3 regions of the Paenibacillus sp. FSL L8-0470 genome follow, and region 2 is predicted to be linked to each of the others. Evidence: a T-box and tRNA genes for the amino acid it is inferred to sense, from the RefSeq annotation. Region 2 holds a T-box; the other regions hold tRNA genes.

Region 1 (3,250 bases), 2.1 Mb from region 2:
TCTCCCCCAAGAGTCCACATCGACGGGGAGGTTTGGCACCTCGATGTCGGCTCATCGCATCCTGGGGCTGAAGTAGGTCCCAAGGGTTGGGCTGTTCGCCCATTAAAGCGGTACGCGAGCTGGGTTCAGAACGTCGTGAGACAGTTCGGTCCCTATCTGTCGTGGGCGCAGGAAATTTGAGAGGAGCTGTCCTTAGTACGAGAGGACCGGGATGGACGTACCGCTGGTGCATCAGTTGTTCCGCCAGGAGCATGGCTGAGTAGCTACGTACGGACGGGATAAGCGCTGAAAGCATCTAAGCGTGAAGCCCCCCTCAAGATGAGATTTCCCAATTAGTAAGACCCCTTGAAGACGACGAGGTAGATAGGTTGGAGGTGGAAGTGCAGCAATGCATGGAGCTGACCAATACTAATCGGTCGAGGGCTTATCCAACAAGTAAGACGCAGATTCGTTTCGGATTCAGTTTTCAGGAATCAAGGTTCCTGAAGCATTTACGCTGTAAATGCCCGTTTGGTGGCGATAGCGGAGGGGTTCCACGCGTACCCATCCCGAACACGACCGTTAAGCCCTCCAGCGCCGATGGTACTTGGACCGAAGGGTCCTGGGAGAGTAGGACGCCGCCAAGCGGACAACCACACACACTGTGGTATTTTTTTTGCCCTTAATATTTATATACGGTAGAAGGGCCTTTAGCTCAGCTGGTTAGAGCGCACCCCTGATAAGGGTGAGGTCGGTGGTTCGAGTCCACTAAGGCCCACCATTTTCCCTGATAGCTCAGTTGGTAGAGCACTCGACTGTTAATCGAGTTGTCACAGGTTCGAGTCCTGTTCGGGGAGCCATATGGAGAGGTGTCCGAGTTTGGCCGAAGGAGCACGATTGGAAATCGTGTAGGCGCCACAAGCGTCTCGAGGGTTCGAATCCCTCTCTCTCCGCCACAAATTTTCAACAAGCATGGCCCGTTGGTCAAGGGGTTAAGACACCTCCCTTTCACGGAGGTAACATGGGTTCGAATCCCATACGGGTCATATCATGGAGGCTTAGCTCAGCTGGGAGAGCATCTGCCTTACAAGCAGAGGGTCGGGGGTTCGATCCCCTCAGCCTCCACCATAACATTTCCTTAGAAGCTGTAGCTTCGCATGGATTCCAGGTGTTTTTCTGGGGCCGCAAGGGAACAATAACTTTTACTGACGCGGGGTGGAGCAGCCCGGTAGCTCGTCGGGCTCATAACCCGAAGGCCGCAGGTTCAAATCCTGCCCCCGCAACCAATTTGGAACCGTGGTGTAGTTGGCCTAACATGCCTGCCTGTCACGCAGGAGATCGCGGGTTCGAATCCCGTCGGTTCCGCCATTAGTATGGCATCAGGGATCAGAAGTATATGCTTCGCAAGAATTACTTTGCAATCTCGCAACGAAGTGCAGAGTATCCGCCCTGTTCCGTGTTTTAGCTAATTATAAATATTGGGGATTAGCCAAGCGGTAAGGCAACGGACTTTGACTCCGTCATGCATAGGTTCAAATCCTATATCCCCAGCCATTTTCACGAGAGCCATTAGCTCAGTTGGTAGAGCACCTGACTTTTAATCAGGGTGTCGAAGGTTCGAGTCCTTCATGGCTCACCATTTCTTTAAAGTGTGCGCGTGTGGCGGAATGGCAGACGCACCAGACTTAGGATCTGGCGTTTTACGACGTGGGGGTTCAAGTCCCTTCACGCGCACCATGTTTTTGCGGACGTGGCTCAGCGGTAGAGCATCGCCTTGCCAAGGCGAGGGTCGCGGGTTCGATTCCCGTCGTCCGCTCCATATAGATTTTGCGCCCTTAGCTCAGCTGGATAGAGCGTTTGACTACGAATCAAAAGGCCGGGAGTTCGAATCTCTCAGGGCGCGCCATTTTTAATATTAACGGGATGTAGCTCAGCTTGGTAGAGCACCTGGTTTGGGACCAGGGGGTCGCATGTTCAAATCGTGTCATCCCGATTGTACACCTATGCGGGTGTAGTTCAATGGTAGAACTTCAGCCTTCCAAGCTGATAGCGTGGGTTCGATTCCCATCACCCGCTTAAAGAATAATCCACAAAAGAAGCCTGTGATATGCAAGGCTTTTTTTTGTACTTTGTGCTCAAGAGTCATGCAGCAGCTACAGTCTAGTGAAATTAAAGTTAGAGTGGGACATTACCCAATAAAAAATCTAATCTGGACTGCTTACTTTACTTTATCTGAAAGAGTTGAGAATACATTTGATCAATAGCTAATCGCAAAGGGAAAGCAAACTAATTAATAGTAGCTTGACGAACACGTTGGGAGATAGTTCCTTCGTGTTTTTTTGTTTGCCGGAAAGTGTGTTTCGTGACAGCCAACGGGTCTGTGAAGCTGGTATATTAGATTTACGATATCGGGCTTCAATGATCAGGAAGTATTAAGGAGCAGCTCAAATGACAGATAAAGTAATTCGAATCTTCAGAATTATTAATGCGATTCAATCTAATCCTGGTATTACGGCGACAGATTTGGCTTTCAGATGTGATGTGAACGTTAGAACGATCTACAGGGATCTTGAGATCATCAGCCATTTTGCGCCCGTTACGAATGAGGGTAGAGGCACCGGCTATAAGTTTCTTGGCAAGTTCTTTCTCTATCCGCTTGATTTTTCCGAGCAGGAAGCGTTGGCATTCTCTCTTTTACCTTCTGTACTCAATGAGGACAAAATCCCTCCGGGTTTCCATACAGCTTATGACAAAGTAATGGGTACACATATGAAGGAGAAATCCAGGCAGAATGGGATTCTGGAGAACATTGCCGACATCATTCAGATGGGCACACCCGCCTATCGTAAAGAAAGCCGGAATTTTCTACAGCCGATTATCGGGGCGATTCTGGAGCAGCGCCGGATCCGAGCTGTATATCACTCGCAGTCGCGCGATGCGACAACGGAACGTGAGATCGATCCCTATTATTTGATTCCGCGGGATCAGCGCTTTTACCTCATTGGGTATTGCCACCTTAAAAAGGCCATCCGAACCTTCAGAATCAGCCGTTTTCTGGACGTGGAGGTAATGGAGGCGAGCTTCGACAAGGGGAACTTCAATATTAAGAAATATTTGAAAAATACCTGGTCCATCGACCGCGGCAATAAAAACATAAAGTTCAAGGTGCGGTTCCAGCCGGAGATTGCGCGTTATATAAAGGAAGAGGAACTGTTCGTTCATCCGCGGATGAGCGATGAGCCGGATGGCAGTCTGCTGTTCGAAGTGACTG
Region 2 (3,250 bases):
GTTATAAAAGGCTTCCGCCTGGCATTGTCCATCAAGGATGGATGATTCGAGGCCCAGCTCACGGGCAAGCTCCTCCAGCGCCAACAGCAGGATACGCCCGTATCCCTTGCTGCGGTAGTCTTTGTCGACTGCGATACGCTGCATTTTCGCAGTGCCTGCTTTATAATAAATCAATCTTCCGGTAGCTACCGGGAGACCCTCATCCATCAGCAAGATATGATGCACATTGTCGCCGATTACATCATACTCATCAATTTCCTCTTCTTCCGGTACCTTTTGCTCTTCAACAAATACTTTTTTGCGGATGTCCAGTCCCATCTGGAGCTGTTCATCTGTCGTTACATGTACGATTTCCGCCGCCATACTTCCACAGGTCTCCTCTCTTTATATAAAAACGATAGTTGACCCATTATACAGAATTTTCATTACGCTGTGAAGAGAGCCTTTATTCAACCGAATAGACCTCAGTGGAAATCGAGCGTTCGTATACATCCTCTAATACAGGCGATAAAGGGCTGTCTAAACCTTCAGGTTTTCCATCCAAACCAGTCATGCTCTGGATCTCCACAACACTCGGCGCCTGATAGGACGAAGCACATCCAACTGCCGTCAGAAGCAGCATTAAACAGACCACCGCTTCCCAAATCTTAATTCTGCGCATCCCTTTCCCTCCTATCGTCTTCTGCTCTACACAGCTTTGACGATTCGTGAGTTTATTAAACTGATTAGCGGTCTTTGATGAATCCAGATTCAAAAACCGCATTAATCGCTTGACTTCTACCGCGTTCCTGCCGTAAGATAACCATTAATTAGGATAACCACAAAAGCTAAGAAGAGAAAGAGTACCTTGGCCAATCTTTCACAGAGAGCTCCGGACGCTGAAAAGGAGCAAAGAAAATCCAAGGGAATATGGTCTCTGAGCTGCGCATCGAACCCCTCCAGGAGGGTTGTAGGCTGCGCCGGAACCCGCATCCGTTATCGTGCTAGGGTATACCCGCGAACAGCGGACGTACCTGAAGAGGTGAATGCCGCAAGGCATTGATGAAGTTGGGTGGTAACACGTGAGCACAGGCTCTCGTCCCTTTTGGGGACGGGAGTCTTTTTTGTTGCCCAAAAATGCTCCCGGGGCGAGTGGGAGTAAGGCTCACAAAACTTGAGCATATGCTTCCGAAGCGAGTTTTTTTCGAAGGACAATCTGGAAGTAACGCTCACAAAACTTTAGTATATGCTTCCGAAGCGAGTTTTGTTCGAAGGACAATCTGGAAGTAACGCTCACAAAACTTTAGGAGGAGATAAAATGTCCAATATCTTTATCGGAGGGGCGTGGCCTTACGCCAATGGCTCTCTGCATCTGGGAAGACTGGCAAGCATTCTGCCCGGTGACATTCTGGCCCGTTACCACCGGGCTAAAGGTGATCGGGTGCTGTATGTGTCCGGCAGCGATTGCCATGGTACACCGGTGGCTGTCCAGGCAGCCAAAGAGGGCGTAACGCCGGGTGAATTCGCCGACCGCTATCATGAGGAATTTGCGGAGTGCTTCGACAAGCTTGGTTTCACTTACGATTTATACACGCGGACAGATCAGGAAACCCACCACACGGTCGTTCGTGAGCTATTTCTTAAACTTCTGGACAACGGGCACCTGTACAAAAAGACAACGCTCCAGTGCTACTGCGAGCAGGATCAGCGGTTTCTACCTGACCGGTACGTGGAGGGAACGTGTCCGGTCTGCGGGCAGCAGGCACGCGGCGATCAATGCGATTACTGCTCCACCCTGCTCGACCCGTCCGATCTGCTGGACAGATCCTGTAAAATCTGCGGAACCCCTCCGGTACTGCGGCCTACAGAGCATTACTATCTTTCTCTTTCAAGCTTTCAAAAGGAACTGGCAGACTATGCGGAATCATCTCAGGGCTGGAGGGATAATGCCGTCCGGTTGACTCAGCGTTATCTGCAAGAGGGGCTTCAAGACCGCGCGGCTACCCGTGATCTTGATTGGGGCGTGGATGTGCCGGTAGACGGATTTACCGGTAAAAAAATCTACGTATGGATCGAAGCGGTCAGCGGCTATCTGTCCGCCAGCAAGCAGTGGGCCGCAGAGTCAGGAAACCGTTGGGAGGATTTCTGGCTGGAGAATCGCGACAGCGCCGCTGAGGATGGCAAGGCAACTTCTTATTATGTGCATGGGAAAGACAACGTGCCTTTTCATAGTCTGATTTGGCCGGGCATATTATTGGGAGTGGGCGGATTGCATTTGCCTGACCGTCTGTTTGCCTGCGAGTACATGACGCTGGAGGGGCAGAAATTCTCTACCAGCCGCAACTGGGCGGTCTGGGTACCGGATATTCTAAGCCGCTATCAGCCGGATTCAATCCGGTACTTCCTGATTGCGAACGGCCCCGAGAAGCGTGATACCGACTTCTCCTGGAGGGAGTTCATCCACAGCCATAATGGCGAGCTGCTCGGTGCCTTCGGCAATTTTGTAAACCGCAGCCTGGCCTTCATAAATAAAGCCTTCGGGGGTTGTGTGCCGGAGGGAATACTGGAGCCTAAGTGGAGAGCGAACTTCGACACCTTATACGCCGAAGCCGGCAGGCTGATCGAATCCGGGAGTTTTAAGGAGGCTCTGGAGTTTATCTTTGGTTATATTCGCCAAGCCAATAAATACTTTGATGAACAGAAACCCTGGCTGCAGATCAAGGAAGACCGCAACACCTGCGGAGATACCCTCTACACCTGCGTACAGATCATTGCTAATCTGGCTAATCTGCTGAATCCGTTCATTCCTTTTTCCTGTGATGAGCTCCGCATCTTCTTGTCCCTTGATGAGGCTGGATGGCAGCAGTCCTCTGTTCAGGCAGGACAGAACATCCATGAACTGAAGCTGCTCTTCGAACGCATTGATACTGTACGGATTGAAGAGGAAACAGCCCGGCTGGAGAGCCAGATGCTAAGTAACTAACCCTTTTGAATCTCCACCACTTAGCTGACGCTTGAAGGAGGGATTCTTGCGAACAGAGGAGCAACCTCCTCTTATGGGCAAGCGACCCCTGCGTTCCCGCAGTTCTACGTTTTATTTTTATAGGTAATTGCTATACCGCTAACTGTTTGATATTATGAGCCGTATTTTCATCCCGATCATGGTGTGTTCCGCAAGCTACACATGTCCATTCTCGAATCGAGAGGTTCTTCACTTCGGGATGGATCGTGCCGCAAACGTGGCACTGCTGACTGGTCGGCTCGAAGGTGC
Region 3 (3,250 bases), 3.4 Mb from region 2:
GGAGGGTAGTGACGCGGACTGATGGATGTCCGTCTAAGCAGTGAGGCTGGTGTGTAGGCAAATCCGCACACCGTTAAGGCTGGGCTGTGATGGGGAGCGAAAATTATAGTAGCGAAGGTCATGATCTCACACTGCCAAGAAAAGCCTCTAGCCAGGAGAAGGTGCCCGTACCGCAAACCGACACAGGTAGGCGAGAAGAGAATTCTAAGGCGCGCGGAAGAACTCTCGTTAAGGAACTCGGCAAAATGACCCCGTAACTTCGGGAGAAGGGGTGCCTCGGTAGGGTGAATAGCCCGAGGGGGCCGCAGTGAAAAGGCCCAAGCGACTGTTTAGCAAAAACACAGGTCTGTGCGAAGCCGCAAGGCGAAGTATACGGGCTGACGCCTGCCCGGTGCTGGAAGGTTAAGGGGAGCGGTTAGGAGCAATCCGAAGCTGTGAACCGAAGCCCCAGTAAACGGCGGCCGTAACTATAACGGTCCTAAGGTAGCGAAATTCCTTGTCAGGTAAATTCTGACCCGCACGAATGGCGTAACGACTTGGGCGCTGTCTCAACGAGAGATCCGGTGAAATTTTAATACCTGTGAAGATGCAGGTTACCCGCGACAAGACGGAAAGACCCCATGGAGCTTTACTGCAGCTTGATATTGAATTTGGGTACGATCTGTACAGGATAGGTGGGAGCCGTAGAGGCAGGAGCGCAAGCTTCTGCGGAGGCGCCGTTGGGATACCACCCTGATCGTATCTAGGTTCTAACCTGGTACCCTAAACGGGTACGGGGACCGTGTCAGGCGGGCAGTTTGACTGGGGCGGTCGCCTCCTAAAGAGTAACGGAGGCGTTCAAAGGTTCCCTCAGAATGGTTGGAAATCATTCGAAGAGTGCAAAGGCATAAGGGAGCTTGACTGCGAGACCTACAAGTCGAGCAGGGACGAAAGTCGGACTTAGTGATCCGGTGGTACCGCATGGAAGGGCCATCGCTCAACGGATAAAAGCTACCCTGGGGATAACAGGCTTATCTCCCCCAAGAGTCCACATCGACGGGGAGGTTTGGCACCTCGATGTCGGCTCATCGCATCCTGGGGCTGAAGTAGGTCCCAAGGGTTGGGCTGTTCGCCCATTAAAGCGGTACGCGAGCTGGGTTCAGAACGTCGTGAGACAGTTCGGTCCCTATCTGTCGTGGGCGCAGGAAATTTGAGAGGAGCTGTCCTTAGTACGAGAGGACCGGGATGGACGTACCGCTGGTGCATCAGTTGTTCCGCCAGGAGCATGGCTGAGTAGCTACGTACGGACGGGATAAGCGCTGAAAGCATCTAAGCGTGAAGCCCCCCTCAAGATGAGATTTCCCAATCAGTAAGACCCCTTGAAGACGACGAGGTAGATAGGTTGGAGGTGGAAGTGCAGCAATGCATGGAGCTGACCAATACTAATCGGTCGAGGGCTTATCCAACAAATTAAGACGCAGATTCGTTTCGGATTCAGTTTTCAGGTGATCAAGCCTGATATGTAATATTCCCTGATAGCTCAGTTGGTAGAGCACTCGACTGTTAATCGAGTTGTCACAGGTTCGAGTCCTGTTCGGGGAGCCATATGGAGAGGTGTCCGAGTTTGGCCGAAGGAGCACGATTGGAAATCGTGTAGGCGCCACAAGCGTCTCGAGGGTTCGAATCCCTCTCTCTCCGCCATAAATTTTTACAGGTATGGCCCGTTGGTCAAGGGGTTAAGACACCTCCCTTTCACGGAGGTAACATGGGTTCGAATCCCATACGGGTCACCATTTTTTCACTTGATTTCATATAGTGAAATTGCTACAATAACAATTGTTCGTTTATGGAGGCTTAGCTCAGCTGGGAGAGCATCTGCCTTACAAGCAGAGGGTCGGGGGTTCGATCCCCTCAGCCTCCACCATTGTAACTTTTAAATGAATACTTTTCTTACTGACGCGGGGTGGAGCAGCCCGGTAGCTCGTCGGGCTCATAACCCGAAGGCCGCAGGTTCAAATCCTGCCCCCGCAACCAATTTGGAACCGTGGTGTAGTTGGCCTAACATGCCTGCCTGTCACGCAGGAGATCGCGGGTTCGAATCCCGTCGGTTCCGCCATCAATACCTTAACAACTTATATGGCTCGGTAGCTCAGTCGGTAGAGCAAAGGACTGAAAATCCTTGTGTCGGGGGTTCGATTCCCTCCCGCGCCACCATTTTCTTTAACTGAATATGCCGGTGTAGCTCAATTGGTAGAGCAACTGACTTGTAATCAGTAGGTTGGGGGTTCAAGTCCTCTCGCCGGCACCATCTGTGGAGGCTTAGCGAAGTGGCCAAACGCATCAGACTGTAAATCTGCTCACGTACGTGTTCGGTGGTTCGAATCCATCAGCCTCCACCATCCTTAGGGGCATAGTTTAAAGGTAGAACAACGGTCTCCAAAACCGTTGGTGTGGGTTCAATTCCTGCTGCCCCTGCCAATGAAAATTTTAAAGCTTAATATGGCGACCGTGGCGAAGGGGTTAACGCACCGGATTGTGGTTCCGGCATTCGTGGGTTCGAGACCCATCGGTCGCCCCATTTCTTTAAAACAAGATTGGCAAATTGTTAGTAACAGCTTCATATGGCGACTGTGGCGAAGGGGTTAACGCACCGGATTGTGGTTCCGGCATTCGTGGGTTCGAGACCCATCAGTCGCCCCATTTTTATCTAAAATGTTATTGGGGATTAGCCAAGCGGTAAGGCAACGGACTTTGACTCCGTCATGCATAGGTTCAAATCCTATATCCCCAGCCATTTTGCGGACGTGGCTCAGCGGTAGAGCATCGCCTTGCCAAGGCGAGGGTCGCGGGTTCGATTCCCGTCGTCCGCTCCATTTTTGTGGCGCCATAGCCAAGTGGTAAGGCAAAGCTCTGCAAAAGCTTTATCCCCAGTTCGAGTCTGGGTGGCGCCTCCATTATTTTTTGAACTGATTGTTATCATTATCTATACGCCGGCGTGGCGGAATGGCAGACGCGCTCGACTCAAAATCGAGTGGGAAACCGTGGAGGTTCGAGTCCTCTCGCCGGTACCAACTACAACCTTTAGAAGTCCATTGATATTATATCAATGGACTTTTTTGTGTAATTATTAAGTACAAACTTGGACATAAGGAGATGTGTGGTGTCGGAGAGTAATGGAATACAATGTCCTGACATATAACATAGTTTCCTTTTCAAATGGATATGTATATGCGCGCGGTGGGCCGTGTGCATATTAACAAGGCATCACTAT

The links. A T-box is a leader RNA that pairs with one kind of tRNA and senses whether it is charged. The one in region 2 lies ahead of metG (methionine--tRNA ligase), so its partner is inferred to be a tRNA-Met.
Region 1: it has a tRNA-Met gene. The T-box ahead of metG (methionine--tRNA ligase) is inferred to sense a tRNA for this amino acid. The anticodon was not compared.
Region 3: it has a tRNA-Met gene. The T-box ahead of metG (methionine--tRNA ligase) is inferred to sense a tRNA for this amino acid. The anticodon was not compared.

Annotation. Positions count from the first base shown of each region.
Region 1 covers NZ_JBBOZM010000001.1:875,064-878,313, forward strand. Annotated here, with positions in the region: rRNA gene NST99_RS04040 (23S ribosomal RNA) at 1-432, shown strand, start outside; rRNA gene rrf (5S ribosomal RNA) at 510-626, shown strand; tRNA gene NST99_RS04050 (tRNA-Ile) at 684-760, shown strand; tRNA gene NST99_RS04055 (tRNA-Asn) at 764-839, shown strand; tRNA gene NST99_RS04060 (tRNA-Ser) at 843-935, shown strand; tRNA gene NST99_RS04065 (tRNA-Glu) at 954-1,025, shown strand; tRNA gene NST99_RS04070 (tRNA-Val) at 1,032-1,107, shown strand; tRNA gene NST99_RS04075 (tRNA-Met) at 1,189-1,265, shown strand; tRNA gene NST99_RS04080 (tRNA-Asp) at 1,270-1,347, shown strand; tRNA gene NST99_RS04085 (tRNA-Gln) at 1,459-1,533, shown strand; tRNA gene NST99_RS04090 (tRNA-Lys) at 1,543-1,618, shown strand; tRNA gene NST99_RS04095 (tRNA-Leu) at 1,633-1,716, shown strand; tRNA gene NST99_RS04100 (tRNA-Gly) at 1,724-1,798, shown strand; tRNA gene NST99_RS04105 (tRNA-Arg) at 1,809-1,885, shown strand; tRNA gene NST99_RS04110 (tRNA-Pro) at 1,899-1,972, shown strand; tRNA gene NST99_RS04115 (tRNA-Gly) at 1,985-2,055, shown strand; gene NST99_RS04120 (helix-turn-helix transcriptional regulator) at 2,428-3,250, shown strand, end outside.
Region 2 covers NZ_JBBOZM010000001.1:3,010,309-3,013,558, reverse strand. Annotated here, with positions in the region: gene NST99_RS13585 (GNAT family N-acetyltransferase) at 1-363, opposite strand, end outside; gene NST99_RS13580 (hypothetical protein) at 446-661, opposite strand; T-box leader at 821-1,086, shown strand; gene metG (methionine--tRNA ligase) at 1,298-2,962, shown strand; partial or broken gene NST99_RS13570 (RNA-guided endonuclease TnpB family protein) at 3,093-3,250, opposite strand, start outside.
Region 3 covers NZ_JBBOZM010000001.1:6,399,443-6,402,692, reverse strand. Annotated here, with positions in the region: rRNA gene NST99_RS29140 (23S ribosomal RNA) at 1-1,445, shown strand, start outside; tRNA gene NST99_RS29135 (tRNA-Asn) at 1,509-1,584, shown strand; tRNA gene NST99_RS29130 (tRNA-Ser) at 1,588-1,680, shown strand; tRNA gene NST99_RS29125 (tRNA-Glu) at 1,698-1,772, shown strand; tRNA gene NST99_RS29120 (tRNA-Val) at 1,828-1,903, shown strand; tRNA gene NST99_RS29115 (tRNA-Met) at 1,937-2,013, shown strand; tRNA gene NST99_RS29110 (tRNA-Asp) at 2,018-2,095, shown strand; tRNA gene NST99_RS29105 (tRNA-Phe) at 2,118-2,193, shown strand; tRNA gene NST99_RS29100 (tRNA-Thr) at 2,212-2,287, shown strand; tRNA gene NST99_RS29095 (tRNA-Tyr) at 2,293-2,378, shown strand; tRNA gene NST99_RS29090 (tRNA-Trp) at 2,384-2,457, shown strand; tRNA gene NST99_RS29085 (tRNA-His) at 2,482-2,557, shown strand; tRNA gene NST99_RS29080 (tRNA-His) at 2,604-2,679, shown strand; tRNA gene NST99_RS29075 (tRNA-Gln) at 2,699-2,773, shown strand; tRNA gene NST99_RS29070 (tRNA-Gly) at 2,778-2,852, shown strand; tRNA gene NST99_RS29065 (tRNA-Cys) at 2,860-2,933, shown strand; tRNA gene NST99_RS29060 (tRNA-Leu) at 2,969-3,050, shown strand.